DNA from 2 places in the Paenibacillus sp. FSL R7-0204 genome. Region 2 is predicted to be linked to the other one. Evidence: riboswitches for the same ligand, from Rfam matches in the RefSeq annotation. Region 2 holds a riboswitch; the other holds the start of a gene.

Region 1 (7,788 bases), 450 kb from region 2:
CGGTCAACGTCAACAGTTCAAGTTCTGGTGCAGCCTTCGCCTGGGCAATCAGCTCCAGCATCAGCTCACGCCCCGCGCCATGTTTACGGGCACCCGGTTCTACATATACTGCATAGACATGGGCTTTGTGCTGAATCTTGGGCCTGCTCTCCCGGAACAACGTGGCCGTTCCCGCCAGCCTCTGCTCCCCATCCAAGAAGGCACCCAGGGTGAAATGCTCATCCGAGGAGTCCAGCCTAATCCGGAAAGTCTCAATAGACAACTTCGCTTCCGCTTCATAAGAGCTAAGGAAAGCTTCCGGGTGCTGCTGCAACGACTGCAAACGAAGCGCCCGGTAGTCTTCGGCATCAGACGGGGTTAACGTTCTTATATGCATCACTCTTCTTGCCCCCTTTGCATTACAATTTTACGATTTGTAGTAAATTGACAAATATCAAAAAGTCCGGTATATTTAAGTTCGTAAAATTATATTTTGCACAATTTAAATAAAGACTTAATTTGATTCACATCACTTGAAAAGAGGGACTCGTTATGATGACTGTAAGTTTAATTCTTGTTGCCTTAGTAGCACTAGAGCATGTGTACATACTGGTACTGGAAATGTTCCTGTGGACCACCCCGAGAGCACAGAAGGCATTCGGATTGACCCCTGCCTTCTCCCGGGAGACGAAGTCGCTTGCTGCCAACCAGGGCTTATATAACGGCTTCCTGGCAGCCGGTCTAATCTGGGGCCTGCTGCATCCAAACGCAGACTTCGGTTACCAGCTGCAATTGTTCTTCCTGATCTGCGTGGCGGTTGCGGCCATCTACGGCGGACTCACCTCCAAGAGATCCATCCTGCTGATGCAAGGCCTCCCTGCCTTCCTGGCGCTGGCAGCCACACTGATCGCACATCTGTAAGATTCGCTGGATTATGCAGGGAGCTCCCACACTTGCCTCACAGCTTCTGCGCGAACTGGTTCAACTGCTCGGACATCGCCCGGATCTCCTCAATGAAGCTGGAGATCTCTTGCGTTGAAGCTGCCTGCTCTTGCCCCACTGAGGCAATCTGACCAATTGATTGGCCGATTCCCTTCATCGCTGTCTGGATCTCCCGCAGGGTGTCCCGTATCCGCTGGGCGGATTGCTCGGTCTCCTGTGAGAACTTGCGGATTTCTCTGGCGACAATATCGAAGCCCCGGCCCTTCTCTCCGGCATGGGCGGCCTCAATGGCCGCATTAATTCCAAGCAGATGCGTCTGGTCGGCAACCTTCCTCAGGACGGCCAGCACTTCATCGCTTTTTTGGACACTTGCAGCAGTGGTCTCAGACTGGACCAGCAGCTTCTGCGAGAAGCCGGCCAGCTGGTTAGACCCGCCCGCTACCTGCACGATCCGCGCATTAGCCTGATTCAGGGACAGTGCCATCCGGTCGGCAATTTCCCGCAGCTCGGTCTGTCTGCGCACCTGAATGCAGACCGCCCCGCAGACACGTTCATCCTCTCCATGTACCGGAAGGACCGTACCCACAAATTCGTATCCATAATACTCTTTGGGAACATTGGCCCTTGAGTATTCATCATTTTTCAGTGCGTGATACAGAGGTTCGTCCGCGTGAATAATCTGCCCGGCGCGAATCCCCAGATCAATGGAATCCCCGGGGTAATAGGCGAGAAACTTCTCAGTGTCGCAGATGGCAATTGAGATATCGTAAGGAAAGGCAGCTTTCAGAATGGGCGCCAGATTTACTAGTTCTTCAAGGGAGCGGACGATGTTTTTCATAGATGCGGTTCTCCTTTTATTCAGTTAGCTTCATTGCTCAGCTCAGCAAGATCTTAACTAAGGTTCGACATTTTTTGATCACTATCCTTTATTCAAAAGTGGATAATTAAAAATTGATTTATAAGCACAACATCGGCTTGACGCGTGAAGGATACGGGGGCTTCAAGCGGTACCCCTATTTTCTTAGCCTACCTGCTGGCGCGCCCATTGTGGTCGGTTTTTCGACCACATCTCCCCCATTCACTCTCAACGTGCCAAGTGTGGCCGGTTCTTCAACCAAAAAAGCCGGAACCCGTCAGTCTATTGCTGACAGGCTTCGGCTTATTAGCGGTTCATCTATTGCGCCATGCTTGATCCTATTGCATTCTTCAGTCTGTCCAGCTGCAGCAAGTGGTGGCGGTAGTGCATCTCGATCAGCAGATACCATTCGGTTGCATTCAAAGGGCCGAAGCGGGGATGAGGGACAGTGCTGTGCTCAGGTGCCTGCGCAAGCTTCGGCAGGGTCTCCCGCATCCGCTCGATCACTGTGTTCAGGCCTTGGATCAGCTGCTCCTTGCTCTCCGGCTGCACTGGCGTGTACTGCGGTGACGGCGGAACATGAACGCGTACAGGCGGGAAGCTGCCCCCGGCAAAAACCGCTTTACCATCCGGAGTCATCTCTGCTTCCTTCCCCGCCGCTCCCCCGTTCCCGGCCAGACACAGATCGATATTACGGAGCTGCATGTACAGCGCCGATTGTATCAAATGCTGAACCATCTGCCCGGGAGACCACTCTCCCTCAGCCGGCTGCCGCAGCAGCTGCTCCATACTGAAGGTATCTAATTCCTTAAGATAGTGATTCGCAGTCTTTTCAAATTGCTGTAAGGCTTCTGCAGGGTTCATATTCATAATATTCAGGCAGCTCCTTTATTCTTCGGTCTGACCTGAATATACACAACCTCTCCTGACAACGTTATGTCAGTAGCGTTCCAGCATTCTCGCCGCTTCCGCCCGTACAAGCTTCCGCAAGGCTTCCGGCTCCTGGACAACCGCCCCCGCTCCCCAGCCAAGTACCCATTGCAGCAGGTCCTCGGGCTGGCGCACGCGGAAGGTCATAAGCCTGCCGTCTGCCTGGTCCTCCATTGCCTCCAGATAAAAGTTATTCGATTCAGCAGCCTTGTCAGCTATCTCGGGATGCACCAAAATGCACACGCGCACATGGCGGTCATCCTCCGGCTGGTACTCGTGCAGATCGAAATCCGCAGGCACTTCGAACCGGTCATCCAGAATGGTAAGCCCGCTCATTCTGGATAACCGGAAATGACGGATTTCTTGCCGCAGTCCGCACCAGGCGACCAGGGTCCATGCGCCTCTGTTCAAGACAAGTCCATACGGCGAGGCGGTTCGGACACTGCGGTGACTTCCGTCAGCTTCCTGTCTGCCCTTTGTATACCCAAAGCCGATCTTCCGCTGCTCCAGAATCGCGCGGCGGATCTGCTCCATGTACTCCTTCTCCTGTCCTTGCAGCTTATCTTTACTGGTACTCAGCAGCAGGATGCTCTGGCGGAGCCGGGCGGCATTCTCCTTGATATCACCCGGCAGAATCGCTTCAATCTTCCTGCCTGCTGCAGAGGCCCGGTTACCATACTCCGTATCGAACCGCTGCTCCACGAAATCCGTCCCGATCAGCAGGGTCACTGCCTCCTCGGCGGTGAAGCTGACCGGGGGCAGGAAATACCCTTTTACCAGTGAATATCCCTGACCCGTAGCTCCTACCACCGGCACTCCGGCTTCACTAAGCGCCTGGATATCGCGGTAGATGGTTCTTACGCTAGTCTCGAAGACGGACGCCAGATCCTCTGCCCGTACGACCCCTTTGCGCTGCAGCTCCAGTACGATGGCTAACATGCGGTCTGTCTTGTTCATGCGGCGGCTGCACCCTCTTCATCCTGAAATCAGTTTATGTATTAATTATACTGATTTCCTGATCACTTTTCTCCTTACGGCTTCTAATGGAATACAGAACGAACAGCAGGATGAACCAGAGCGGGGTGAACAGCAGCGCCGGACGGGTCTCGGCAGCAAAGAGCATGATCACTAGAATGGCGGCGAACAGCGTCAGGACGGCATAGTTAATTAGCGGGGTGAACGGCGCTTTAAATTTGGAAGCGGAATGTAAGTCCGGGCGGTTCCTTTTATACTTGATATGGCAGACCAGCACAACGCCCCAGACCCAGATGAAGCAAATGGCACTGATCGTAGTCACGATGCCGAAGGCCTGACCCGGAATGAGCTTGCTGAGCAGCGCCCCGGCAGAGATCACCAGCGTGGAGAGGAACAAGGAATTCGCAGGTACATGATTCCGGTTCAGCTTCCCAAGCTGAGGAGAGGCCTGATTCCGTCTGCTCAGATTGTAAAGAATCCGGCTGGTCGAGAACATCCCGCTGTTGCAGGCGGAGGCCGCCGAGGTTAAGACCACGAAATTGATAATCCCCGCAGCAATCGGAATCCCGACCAGACTGAAGGTGCGCACGAACGGACTTTCAGCCGCACTAAGCTGGGTCCAGGGGTTAATGCACAGCAGTACGAAGAGCGCGCCTACATAGAAAAACAGAATCCGCAGCGGAATTTTGTTGATCGCGGATGGGATGTTTTTCTCCGGATTCGCCGTCTCCGCTGCCGATACCCCCACCAGCTCCACGCCTACATAAGCGAATACCACCATCTGGAAGGAGAACAGGAAGCCCTTTACCCCGTTCGGGAACACGCCCCCGTGCTCCCAGAGATTGCGGACCGACACTGAGCCTGCATCCGTCTTGAACCCGATTACCAGCAGGACTATGCCCAGGCCGATCAGAGCCAGAATCGTAACCACCTTGATCAGAGCAAACCAGAATTCGAGTTCGCCGAAGCTTTTGACCGTGAGCAGATTGAGTCCGAGCAGAATGATCAGGCAGATCACGGCCGGTACCCACTGCGGAATATCGAACCAGTACTGCACATAGACGCCCACCGCAATCACATCGGCCATCGCCGTCATAATCCAGCAGAACCAGTAGGTCCAGCCTGTAATGAAGGCCGCGCGCGGCCCCAAGTAATCCTCAGCAATGTCTGTAAAAGATTGATACCCCGCCTTCGAGAGCAGCAGCTCTCCCAGCGCCCGCATCACAAAAAACACAGCGATTCCCACGATCAGATACGTGAGCATGATGGAGGGCCCGGCCTGTTGAATGGCTTTGCCCGATCCCAGGAATAACCCTGTGCCAATCGTACCTCCGATAGCGATAAGCTGTACATGCCGGTTCGCCAGCTCCCGCTTTAATTCTGTCTGTGCCATTCCTGTTTCCCCCTTAATGTATACAACGCTGAAAATACGCAAAAAAAGAGACTGGATGTCATCCAATCTCCCGGTTCATAAGAAGTTCCAAATAAGCTTCTGCCGGGGCTGAGGCTAATCCGCACGGCAAAATACAATTCGGTACTCTTCTGTCCTTTTGCCTGAGATTGTGAACCCTTCGGCGCTGCGGTTCCCCGCAGTCTCTCCAGAAGCTGCTCCTGCTATAGTGTGATCCATAGCAATCATAGCTCTTGTACTGTATTAAATTGGTGATGCGTTAATGCATTCCGATATTCTAACATATTACTTGCAATGTGAGCAATCATCTGTGAAAAAAGTCTCAATGCTTAGCAGGAGTTTTGCACAATGAGGTCATTTTTGAATAAACAGAGTCATTTGTAAGAAAGAATTCCGTTCATCCGCTCTACTATAATAAATTCATCCAGAACAAGTAGAGTGAGGTTAGAACTTATGGCAAATCCCGCACCACAAGCTTTGAACACCAAGCTAGCGACACCGTCCCAGGGCCGTTTCGGCCGTCTGCTGCACAATATCGTGCGATACCGGGTGCTGCTGCTGATGCTGCTGCCCACGTCGATTATCTTTTTCATCAACTGCTATATTCCGATGTTCGGATTATTCATTGCCTTCAAGAACATCAACTACATTGACGGCATTATGGGCAGTCCCTGGGCCGGGCTGGATAACTTCCGGTTCCTCTTCGCTACCTCTGACGCCCTGCGGGTGACGATCAACACCGTGGGGTACAATGTGGTCTTCATCATCTCAGGCCTCATTCTCTCCGTCTCACTGGCGATTGCGATCAATGAGGTGCGTAACAAGCTGGCTTCGAAGTTCTTCCAGACCGTGATGATTATGCCGAACTTCCTGTCCATGGTCGTGGTCAGCTTCATCGTCTATGCCTTCCTGCACCCGGAGTATGGCTTCCTGGTCAAGCATATTCTGCCGATGTTCGGCTACTCCTCGGTGAACGCTTATATGCATCCTAACGCATGGCCTTACATTCTGTGGATCACCAAAATGTGGCACTCCATCGGGATCGGCAGTGTCATCTACCTGGCGGCTATTACCGGGATCAGCGAGGAGCTGTATGAGGCTGCGGTGATGGACGGGGCCAGTAAATGGCAGCAGATCACCAAAATCACCCTGCCGCTGCTTACGCCGATCATGGTGATTCTCACGATTCTTAACATGGGCGGTATCTTCCGCTCTGACTTCGGGCTGTTCTACCATGTGACCCTAGACTCCGGTGCGCTGCGCTCGACTACAGACGTCATCGACACCTATGTCTACCGGGGCCTGATCCAGCTCAATGACCTGGGGATGTCCTCTGCGGCGAATTTCTATCAATCTGTTGTCGGCTTCTTCCTGGTCATCGGCGCGAACGCTCTGGCCCGTAAGCTGAACCGCGATACGGCTCTTTTCTAGAAACGGAGGATTCTTAATGACTACTGCATCCCGAAGCAACCCTTATACCAAAGGCTCCACTACCGCCCAGATTATTCTGAATGTGTTCTTCATCGCCTTCAGCCTGGCGTGTATCCTGCCGATCCTGCTCATTGTCGCTATCTCCTTAACCAACGAGAAGGCCTTGACGCTGCAGGGTTACAAGTTCTGGCCCGATCATATCGACGCATCCGCGTACCAATATCTGTTCAAGCATTCGGAGACCCTGGTTAAGGCGTATGGCGTCAGCCTGACCGTTACCCTTATCGGGACTGTGCTGGCCGTGCTGCTGATTGCGCTGTATGCGTATCCGCTATACCGGAAGGATTTCCCTTTTAAAAAGACATTCAACTTCTACCTGCTGATCACCATGCTGTTCTCGGGAGGGCTTGTCCCCTTCTACCTGCTGTACGTGAACTATCTCGATCTGAAGGACTCGCTGGTTGCGCTGATTCTGCCCGGCTTGTCCAATGCCTTCTATATCTTCATCACCCGTACCTTCTTCCAGCAGACGATCCCGGAGGAGATGATTGAATCCGGCAAGCTCGATGGGGCCTCGGAGTGGCGGATCTTCTTCCAGCTGGTGCTGCCGATCTCCCTGCCTGTGCTGGCGACCATCGGACTGTTCACTACGCTGATGTACTGGAATGACTGGTTCAACTCCATGTTATTCATTAATGACACCAACAAGTTCTCGCTGCAGTACGTCATGATTCAGATGATCCGCCAGGCCGAGTTCTTCAAAACCCAGCTTGCCGGCACCGGTGTCGCCCTGATGGTACAGGAATCCGTTCCGACCGAAAGTCTGCGGATGGCCATGGTCGTGCTGTCGATTGGTCCGATTCTGTTCATCTATCCGTTCTTCCAGAAGTACTTCACCAAGGGCCTCACGATTGGGGCTATCAAAGGTTAATTGGTCTAGCTCTGGCGTAAATGCCGGTTAGAATATATGATCTAATTATCATTGAGGAGGTTCATAATCATGAGAACAACCAGAAGCTCGGGCGCGGTGCTTGCTGCCCTAACCGCCGTGATACTGGGCATTACCGGATGCGGCGGGGGCAATTCAGGTGCATCCGCCCCGTCCAAGGCAGAATCGACAGCAGCAGCTACAACAGCAGGCACGGAAGGCAGCACGAATCCTGATACCTCAACGTTCCGCAAGCTGAAAGTTTACACGGTCGGGAATTTCCCGCAAAATGATACCAAGGCGGTTGTAGACGAGATCAACAAGTATCTCAAAGAA
Region 2 (7,788 bases):
CACGGATACATCAAGGCCAATCGTCGGCTCATCGAGATACAAAATCGGCGGATTATGCAGCAGGGCTGCGGCCAGATCGGCACGCATGCGCTGACCCAGCGAGAGCTTCCGCGCAGACAGGTGTATGAATTCGCTCATCCCGAGCATTTCGGTGAACAAGTCCATGTTCTTCCTGTAGAGGGCATCCGGAATCTGATAAATATCCTTCAGCAGCGAAAAGGACTCGGCAATCGGAATATCCCACCACAGCTGGGTGCGCTGCCCGAAGACTGCGCCGATCTGGGCGGCGTTTTCCATTCTTTTGCGGTACGGATTGATCCCGTTCACCGAGATACTCCCGGAGGAAGGCATCAGAATGCCGGTCAGCATCTTGATGGTGGTCGATTTACCGGCACCATTCGGTCCCACGTAGGCCACCGTCTCCCCTGCTTCAATCCTCAGATCCAGCGGCTTGACCGCTACTTTCTCGATATGCCGGGGCAGGAACAGATGCTTCACCGCTCCCTTAAGGCCCGGCTCCTTCACCGCCTGCATAAAGGACTTACTCAGTCCTCTCACTTCAATCATACTCAAGCTTAACCCTCCTGTTCATTACTTTGAAAGCGTTACCGCAGATGGCTGCGGAGAAAATATCTGAATCCTCAGCGATCTGAAAGACGTAAGAGTAAATATATCACTGAGCCGATGTCGAAAACTATCAGTTTAGGTCGATTTTGCAAAAAAAAGCGGCAACCCCGGATAGACTACACCAGCCGGGATTTACCGCTCCGCTTAAGCAGAGTCTGGGCGGCGAACCCTACCAGCAGGGGAAGCGCCAGTTGAACCTCAAGTCTCCAGTCTACCGCATACAGGTCTACGAGGTTAATCTGCTTCAACAATACATAGGTCACGTTGTATAAGAGGAATGAACAGCTGAAGGTGAGCAGAGGAATCAGATATAATGTCCTTTTGTTCTGCAGCAGCCGGTATCCCGCAAGGGTTAAGAGTGAATAGCTGGCCATGATGAGCAGGGCATAATTACCTCCGAAGCGCAGGAATGACACCATGGCGGTAGCCAGATTAAGGGCAGCCGATAGATAGCCGATGCGAAGCATGTCGAACCTCCTGGAATGATGTAGAAATATAAGATGAACAGATTTCTACATTTTACAGCGCTAACGCGGGGATTTACAGATCCAATACTGAATGTTCATTATTCCGTAATTGTATGTTATAATGCTTTCTTTTAAAATTGATGATATAGGAATTGGTAAATATGGAGGGATCGTTTGTGAGAGTCTTTAATCAATCAAGAGCATGGAGTATGCCTGGGGATTTAGAAGCTAGCGAACTTGAAGCCTTCCGGCCGCTGGGCGCACCACAAGTTGATGTCCAGGGAGGGGTGTCTGCGGCGGGTGCTTCTGAAGAATCCAGGGAGCACATCTATCATAGAGCTATGATTTCTTCGATCCGCAGTGAAATGAACAAATTAAGCCAGCTGCTTTCCATTCCTTATGTGGTGTTCCTGACGGACAAGGCGGGGACCATTCTGGAGCTGGTCTATTCTTCTTCGGAGACGCAGGCGGAGATGGAGCAGGCGGAGCTGCGTCCGGGGGTCAGCTTAAGCAGGCAGCAGGCGGGAATGAATGCCGTATCGCTGGCGATGGAGATGAACTGCATCGGGGTGGTGCGGGGAACCGAGCATACGGATCAGACCTTCCGGGACTGGAACTGTGTATGCGCTCCGCTGCAGGATGATGATAGCGTTTACGGGTATGTTGATATTTCTTTTAATAGAGGAGAGCCTATTGAGTTCGCTATTCCCTTCGTGCAGCAGATTGCCGAGAATATTATGGAGAAGTGGATGGAGAAGAACCCGGAGATGCAGCGGTACCGGCTTGAAGCCACGCTTCTGGAATATAAGCTGACCGCGCGGGAGCAGGAGGTAGCGAGGCTGTGGCTGATGGAGAAGAGCGCGCTGCACATCGGGAGCGACCTGGGCATCAGTGAAGGCACCGTGCGCAATATGCTTAAGAGTATCTATAGTAAAATGCGGGTGAATGACCGCTTCCAGTTCGTGAAGCGCCTTACGCCTTAGCCGGGGCAATTCGTTTCCGGGTACATACAAAATAGCCGGGCAGCGATACGAATGTATCCCTGACCCGGCTATTTGAAAATATAAGAATTGATGTGTTTCACGCTATCCATTATCCTTCTATTTCTCGCTGAAACGTTACCGTCCTTTAAAAGGACGGCAAAGCCGTTTCCACTTGTTTGCCACAGAAGCCCTGCTTCTCTAGTAGTAGGGTTAACCGCAGGAGCAGTTGAGTACCGGCTTACGCGCGGCCTGCGTCTCATCCAGGCGGCTGATTTCAGTCGTATGCGGTGCGTTAATGACTATCTCCGGCGTCTCCTCGGCTTCCTTAACGATTCGGATCATCGTCTCAATGAAGCCGTCGAGCGTCTCCTTACTCTCGGTCTCGGTCGGCTCAATCATCATACATTCCTCTACCGTCAGCGGGAAGTAGACGGTTGGCGGATGATAGCCGAAGTCAAGCAGCCGTTTGGCTACATCGAGGGTACGTACTCCGTATTGCTTAAGGTTCTTGCCGGACATGACGAATTCATGCTTGCAGACGCCCGGGAAGGGAATCTCGAAGTAAGGAGCCAGCCGGTGCATCATATAGTTGGCGTTCAGCACGGCGTTCTCGGACACCTCACGCAGGCCGTCAGGACCGTAGGTGCGGATATACGCATAAGCACGGACGAGAATCCCGAAGTTGCCGTAAAAGGCTTTGACGCGGCCGATCGATTCCGGCCCGCCGCAGTCCAGCGTGAAGCTGCCGTCCCCGTTCTGGGCCACAGTAGGCTGCGGCAGGAACGGGATCAGCTTCGCCTTCACACCGACCGGTCCGGCTCCCGGCCCGCCGCCGCCATGCGGCGTACTCATCGTCTTGTGCAGGTTGAGATGCACCACATCGAAGCCCATATCGCCAGGGCGGGTGATGCCCATAATCGCGTTGGAGTTCGCTCCGTCATAATAGAGCAAGCCGCCCGCTTCATGGACAATTGCGGCGATCTCGACGATCTGCGTCTCGAAGAGTCCGAGGGTACTCGGGTTCGTGAGCATCAGCGCAGCGGTGTCACTGCCGACAGCCGCCTTCAGCGCCGCAAGGTCAACCATACCCTTGTCATTGGACGGGATGGTGACCGTCTCAAGGCCGGCAGCTGCGGCGCTTGCCGGGTTGGTGCCGTGCGAGGAATCGGGCACGATCACCTTGGAGCGAACCTCGCCGCGGCTCTCATGATAGGCGCGGATCATCATCAGGCCGGTCCACTCGCCGTGGGCGCCGGCAGCGGGCTGCAGGGATACAGCATCCATGCCAGTCAGGGCGGCAAGATCCTTTTGCAGCGTGTACATCAGTTCAAGTGCACCCTGGATGCTCTCCTCCGGCTGGTACGGATGGATCTTGGAGAGTCCCGGGAAGCGGGCGACATCCTCGTTGATCTTCGGGTTGTATTTCATCGTGCAGGAGCCGAGCGGATAGAAGCCGTTATCGACTCCGAAGTTGCGGCGGGACAGGGCGGTATAGTGGCGGATCACATCCACCTCGGATACCTCCGGCAGTACGACCGGCTCACTGCGCAGCAGCCCTTCAGGGATGAGTGAGCCAAGGCCCTCGTCCTGCGGCACATCACACAGAGGCAGGGAGTAGGCAGAGCGGCCTGGACGGCTTAATTCAAAAATCAGACTTTGTTCCGGTTTCATAGACAGCCCTCCAGTGCACTTGCGAATTCATCAATTTCGGTCTTGCTTCGTTTCTCCGTTACGGCCACCAGCATATGTCCGGCCAGCTCGGGATAATCCCTGCTTAAATCATAGCCACCCAGATAGCCTTCCTTCAGCAGCTTGGAGTTCACTGCACTCACACTGCTGCCCTCCGGGAGCTTCAGGACAAATTCATTGAAGAACGGGGCAGTGAAGACGCGCTCTGCGCCGGTGATTTCAGCCAGCAGCCCAGCGGCATAGTGGCTCTTGCGGATGTTCAGCTCACCAACCTCACGCATGCCCTCTTTGCCCATGACGGAGAGGTAGACGGAAGCACACAGCGCCAAGAGCGCCTGGTTGGAGCATATATTTGAGGTCGCCTTCTCCCGGCGGATATGCTGTTCGCGGGCTTGCAGCGTCAGCACGAAGCCGCGCTTGCCATTCCGGTCAACCGTCTGGCCGACGATCCGGCCCGGCATCCGGCGCATGAGCGGCTCAGCCACCGCGAAGAATCCGCAGGTAGGGCCGCCCAGCGAGGCGGCGATACCCAGCGGCTGCGCGTCGCCGACTACGATGTCTGCGCCAAGTCTTCCCGGGGCTTCCAGCACGCCGAGCGCAATCGGGTTCGCGCTGACGACGAGTAGACCCTTTACCGCATGGACCAGCGGCTCGATCTGGCGCAGATCCTCAATGCCGCCGAAGAAGTTCGGGGACTGGACCAGCACTGCAGCCGTATCGCTGTCGATAGCTTCGGCCAGCTTGGCGAGATCCGTTACCCCGTCTGCGTAGTCAATCTCCACAATTTGCAGGCCCCAGGCGTTGGCAGAGGTGCGCAGCACCTGACGCGCCTCAGGATGAACTGTGCGGGAGACAATCAGCTTCTTGCGTTTGGTGGCTCCGGCGGCCAGCACCGCTGCCTCGGAGAAAGCAGTTGCGCCGTCATACATACTGGCATTGGCAACCTTCATCCCGGTCAGCTCACAGATATAGGACTGGAATTCGAAAATCGCCTGAAGCTCACCCTGGCTGATCTCCGGCTGATAAGGGGTATAGGCGGTATAGAATTCCGAACGGGAAATCACATGGTTGATGACGACTGGAACATGGTGATCGTATAATCCGGCGCCAAGGAAGCTGGCGTGGGTGTCGAAATCGGTATTCTTGTCTGCCAGCCCCTTCATATGGCGAAGCAGTGCGTACTCATCCAGAGCGCCGGACATCGGCAGAGTACCCTGGTAACGGACAGACTGCGGAATATCGGCGAACAGCTCATCGATGGACTGGATGCCTACGGTTTCCATCATTTCTGCGCGGTCTTGCCCGGTCATAGGCAGATAGCGGTGCTTCATTGCGGCTTCACTCCTTGGCTTCTTTTGTAGAATGGGGCTTTGATGACGGCAGCCTTCAGCTGCTTGCCGCGGATCTCTACGTACACCTCTGTACCGATCTCCGTATAGGCAGTATCCAGCAGGGCGAGTCCGAGATTCCGCTTCAGGGTCGGGGACTGGGTGCCGGTCGTTACTTCACCTATCTTCACTCCATCCGCGTATACGGGATAGTGGGAGCGGGGAATGCCGCGGTCGATCATCTCCAGGCCCACAAGACGCCGGGGCAGGCCGGCATCCTTCTGCTTCAGCAGGGCATCGCGGCCGATGAAGTCCCCTGCGTCCAGCTTCACGAAGAACTGGACACCGGCTTCAAGCGGCGTAATCTCCGCAGACAGCTCCTGGCCGTACAGCGGCAGCTTGGCCTCGAAGCGGAGTGTATCACGTGCGCCGAGTCCGGCAGGCGTAAGGCCGTGCGGAGCGCCAGCGGCCAGCAGGCCGTTCCAGAGTGTTGCTGCTGTATCGGCGGGAGCATACAGCTCGAAGCCGTCTTCGCCGGTATATCCGGTACGGGAGAGCAGGACAGTGACGCCGCAGACTTCAGCCTGTTCGATGAAGTGGAACGGCTTAAGCTCTGTTAGAGACACCTGCGTAACTTTGGCCAGAATCGTCTCGGCCAGCGGTCCCTGCAAGGCAAGCAGCAGGGTCTCATCCGAGACATTGTTCAGAGTGACCCCGCTGAACTCAGCGGTGAGATGCTCCTGCAGCCACTGGAAGTCTTTGTCGATATTGGAAGCGTTGACGACAAGCATATAGCGCTCTTCGCCCAGCCGGTATACGAGCAGATCGTCCACCACTCCGCCGCTTGGATAGAGCATCAGAGTGTACTGGGCCGCGCCGTCTTCCAGGCGTGTGACATCATTGGTGGTCATTCTCTGGAGGAAGGCTTCAGCGCCGCTCCCGGTAACCATGAATTCTCCCATGTGGGAGACATCGAACAGTCCGGCCCGTTCACGGACAGCTTCATGCTCCTTCACAATGCCTGTGAACTGCACCGGCAGCTCCCAGCCGCCGAAATCAATACATCTGGACTCCGCATAAGCGGCATAGAGGTCATAAAAAGGCGTTCTTCTCAAAGACTCCATCTTGTCACTCCCTTGGCTTTGATTACATACGAAAAAGGACAGGCGAAAGCCATTATGCACGCATGCATAAATGGACTTTCGCTCTGTCCCTTGTACCTGAGAGTTACCCTGCAGTACAGCGCAGGTTTCCCCGTTGGTGATCCGTGAAGCCTGCGGCGCAGGCACCCGGATGCTCTCCAGAGATGCGTCCGGCAAAGGTCCTTTTGCCTGAGAGATTCACCCATCCCGGGCTTACTCCTTCGGCGCTGTCTTCCTGTGAGACAGTCTCTCCCTATGCCATCATTCGCAAACCATATGTTTTTCTACTGTCTCCATTAAACCGGGTAACCCTCTGCCCTGTCAATCAAAAAACGTCAAAAAGTTGACAAATTTAATTTTACTGTCAGTTATATTGACATTAGGCAAGCCGATAACTTAGGCTATAACTAAATTTAGAACTCCAATTACGGAAAAGAGGCGGCTTGGACATGAGTGAAGTGCTTGACAACCTGCTATACAGCGAAGAGCATGAGTGGGCGCAGCAGGGCGAGGGACGCGTAGTACGTGTAGGGATTACGGATCATGCGCAGCATCTGCTGGGCGATATCGTGTTTGTAGAATTTCCGGAAGTGGGCGCAGCGATCTCCGCAGGCGACAGCGTGGGCAGTATCGAATCCGTGAAGACCGTATCGGAGCTATATTCACCCGTATCCGGTAAGGTGACTAAGATCAACGATGCGCTGGAGGCCAGCCCGGAGCTGATCAACGATCAGCCTTACGGAGACGGTTGGATTTTTGAGCTGGAGCTGGACGCAGAGTTCGCAGAGGCAGTAACCGGCCTGCTGGATGCGGCTGCGTACAAGGAACTGGTTGGGGAATAAAAGTTAGCTTATCCGCGAAAGCGCTGAATACGGCAGACTTCTCTTTATTACATTAGATGTCACTAATGTGAGAGGTCTGTCTTTTTGCGTCTGTCTGTTATTCCGGGAAGCTGAGCAAACCGGGATAGACGATGGGAGCAGAGTGCCACAGGAAGGGCAAGAGAACCAGGCCCGCCACAGCAAACAGAAGGCACAGCAGCAGGAAACGGTACCTTTTTCGGGGACGGGTGGCGGGCTTCAGCACGAAATAATACACTCCGGCTGAATAAAACGGGAAAAGCACGGCGGCAGACATCCCCATACATACGATAAATGTCGCTTCCCCTGCAGAACTGGGGATCATGGCTTCCGGGTTATAGACCGGATTGACTTGTAAAAAGAGGAGAAGAAACGTCGAATATGCGCTCAGCAGAAGCAGGGGGAAACAGCGGATCCGCCCATTCCCGGACAAGCCGTAGAGCATCCACCAGACCCCGAACCAAGCCAGGGCGAAAAGAGCTCCGGCAATAAGGTAATCAGCGCCAATTGCAATCAGCTTGTCCAGCGGATAGACGCGGGCCAGGTCTCCCCAGAAGTAACGGGAGGAGAAGAACTGCATGAAGGCGGCAAAAAATCCGACGAAGAGGGTAAGCATCCCCTGGGCAATAATGATCATGATCAGCGAAACGGCCAGCCGCAAAAACCTGAAAAACCCTGCGGCCTCCGGCGCC

The links. A riboswitch is a leader RNA that binds a small molecule or an ion and turns the genes downstream of it on or off. The one in region 2 is predicted to bind glycine.
Region 1: linked by a shared signal. The riboswitch ahead of MKX42_RS02150 (amino acid permease) and the one ahead of gcvT (glycine cleavage system aminomethyltransferase GcvT) in region 2 are both predicted to bind glycine.

What each region holds. Positions count from the first base shown of each region.
Region 1 is NZ_JBBOCA010000001.1:446,096-453,883, reverse strand. It holds gene MKX42_RS02175 (GNAT family N-acetyltransferase) at 1-376, opposite strand, end outside; gene MKX42_RS02170 (DUF1304 domain-containing protein) at 532-900, shown strand; gene MKX42_RS02165 (methyl-accepting chemotaxis protein) at 938-1,759, opposite strand; gene MKX42_RS02160 (DinB family protein) at 2,096-2,641, opposite strand; gene MKX42_RS02155 (helix-turn-helix transcriptional regulator) at 2,717-3,664, opposite strand; gene MKX42_RS02150 (amino acid permease) at 3,699-5,075, opposite strand; glycine riboswitch at 5,215-5,294, opposite strand; gene MKX42_RS02145 (ABC transporter permease) at 5,547-6,524, shown strand; gene MKX42_RS02140 (carbohydrate ABC transporter permease) at 6,541-7,455, shown strand; gene MKX42_RS02135 (ABC transporter substrate-binding protein) at 7,525-7,788, shown strand, end outside.
Region 2 is NZ_JBBOCA010000001.1:893,435-901,222, forward strand. It holds gene MKX42_RS04025 (ABC transporter ATP-binding protein) at 1-567, opposite strand, end outside; gene MKX42_RS04030 (hypothetical protein) at 744-1,094, opposite strand; gene MKX42_RS04035 (LuxR C-terminal-related transcriptional regulator) at 1,271-2,077, shown strand; gene gcvPB (aminomethyl-transferring glycine dehydrogenase subunit GcvPB) at 2,288-3,748, opposite strand; gene gcvPA (aminomethyl-transferring glycine dehydrogenase subunit GcvPA) at 3,745-5,097, opposite strand; gene gcvT (glycine cleavage system aminomethyltransferase GcvT) at 5,094-6,218, opposite strand; glycine riboswitch at 6,300-6,400, opposite strand; glycine riboswitch at 6,404-6,501, opposite strand; gene gcvH (glycine cleavage system protein GcvH) at 6,686-7,078, shown strand; gene MKX42_RS04060 (hypothetical protein) at 7,176-7,788, opposite strand, start outside.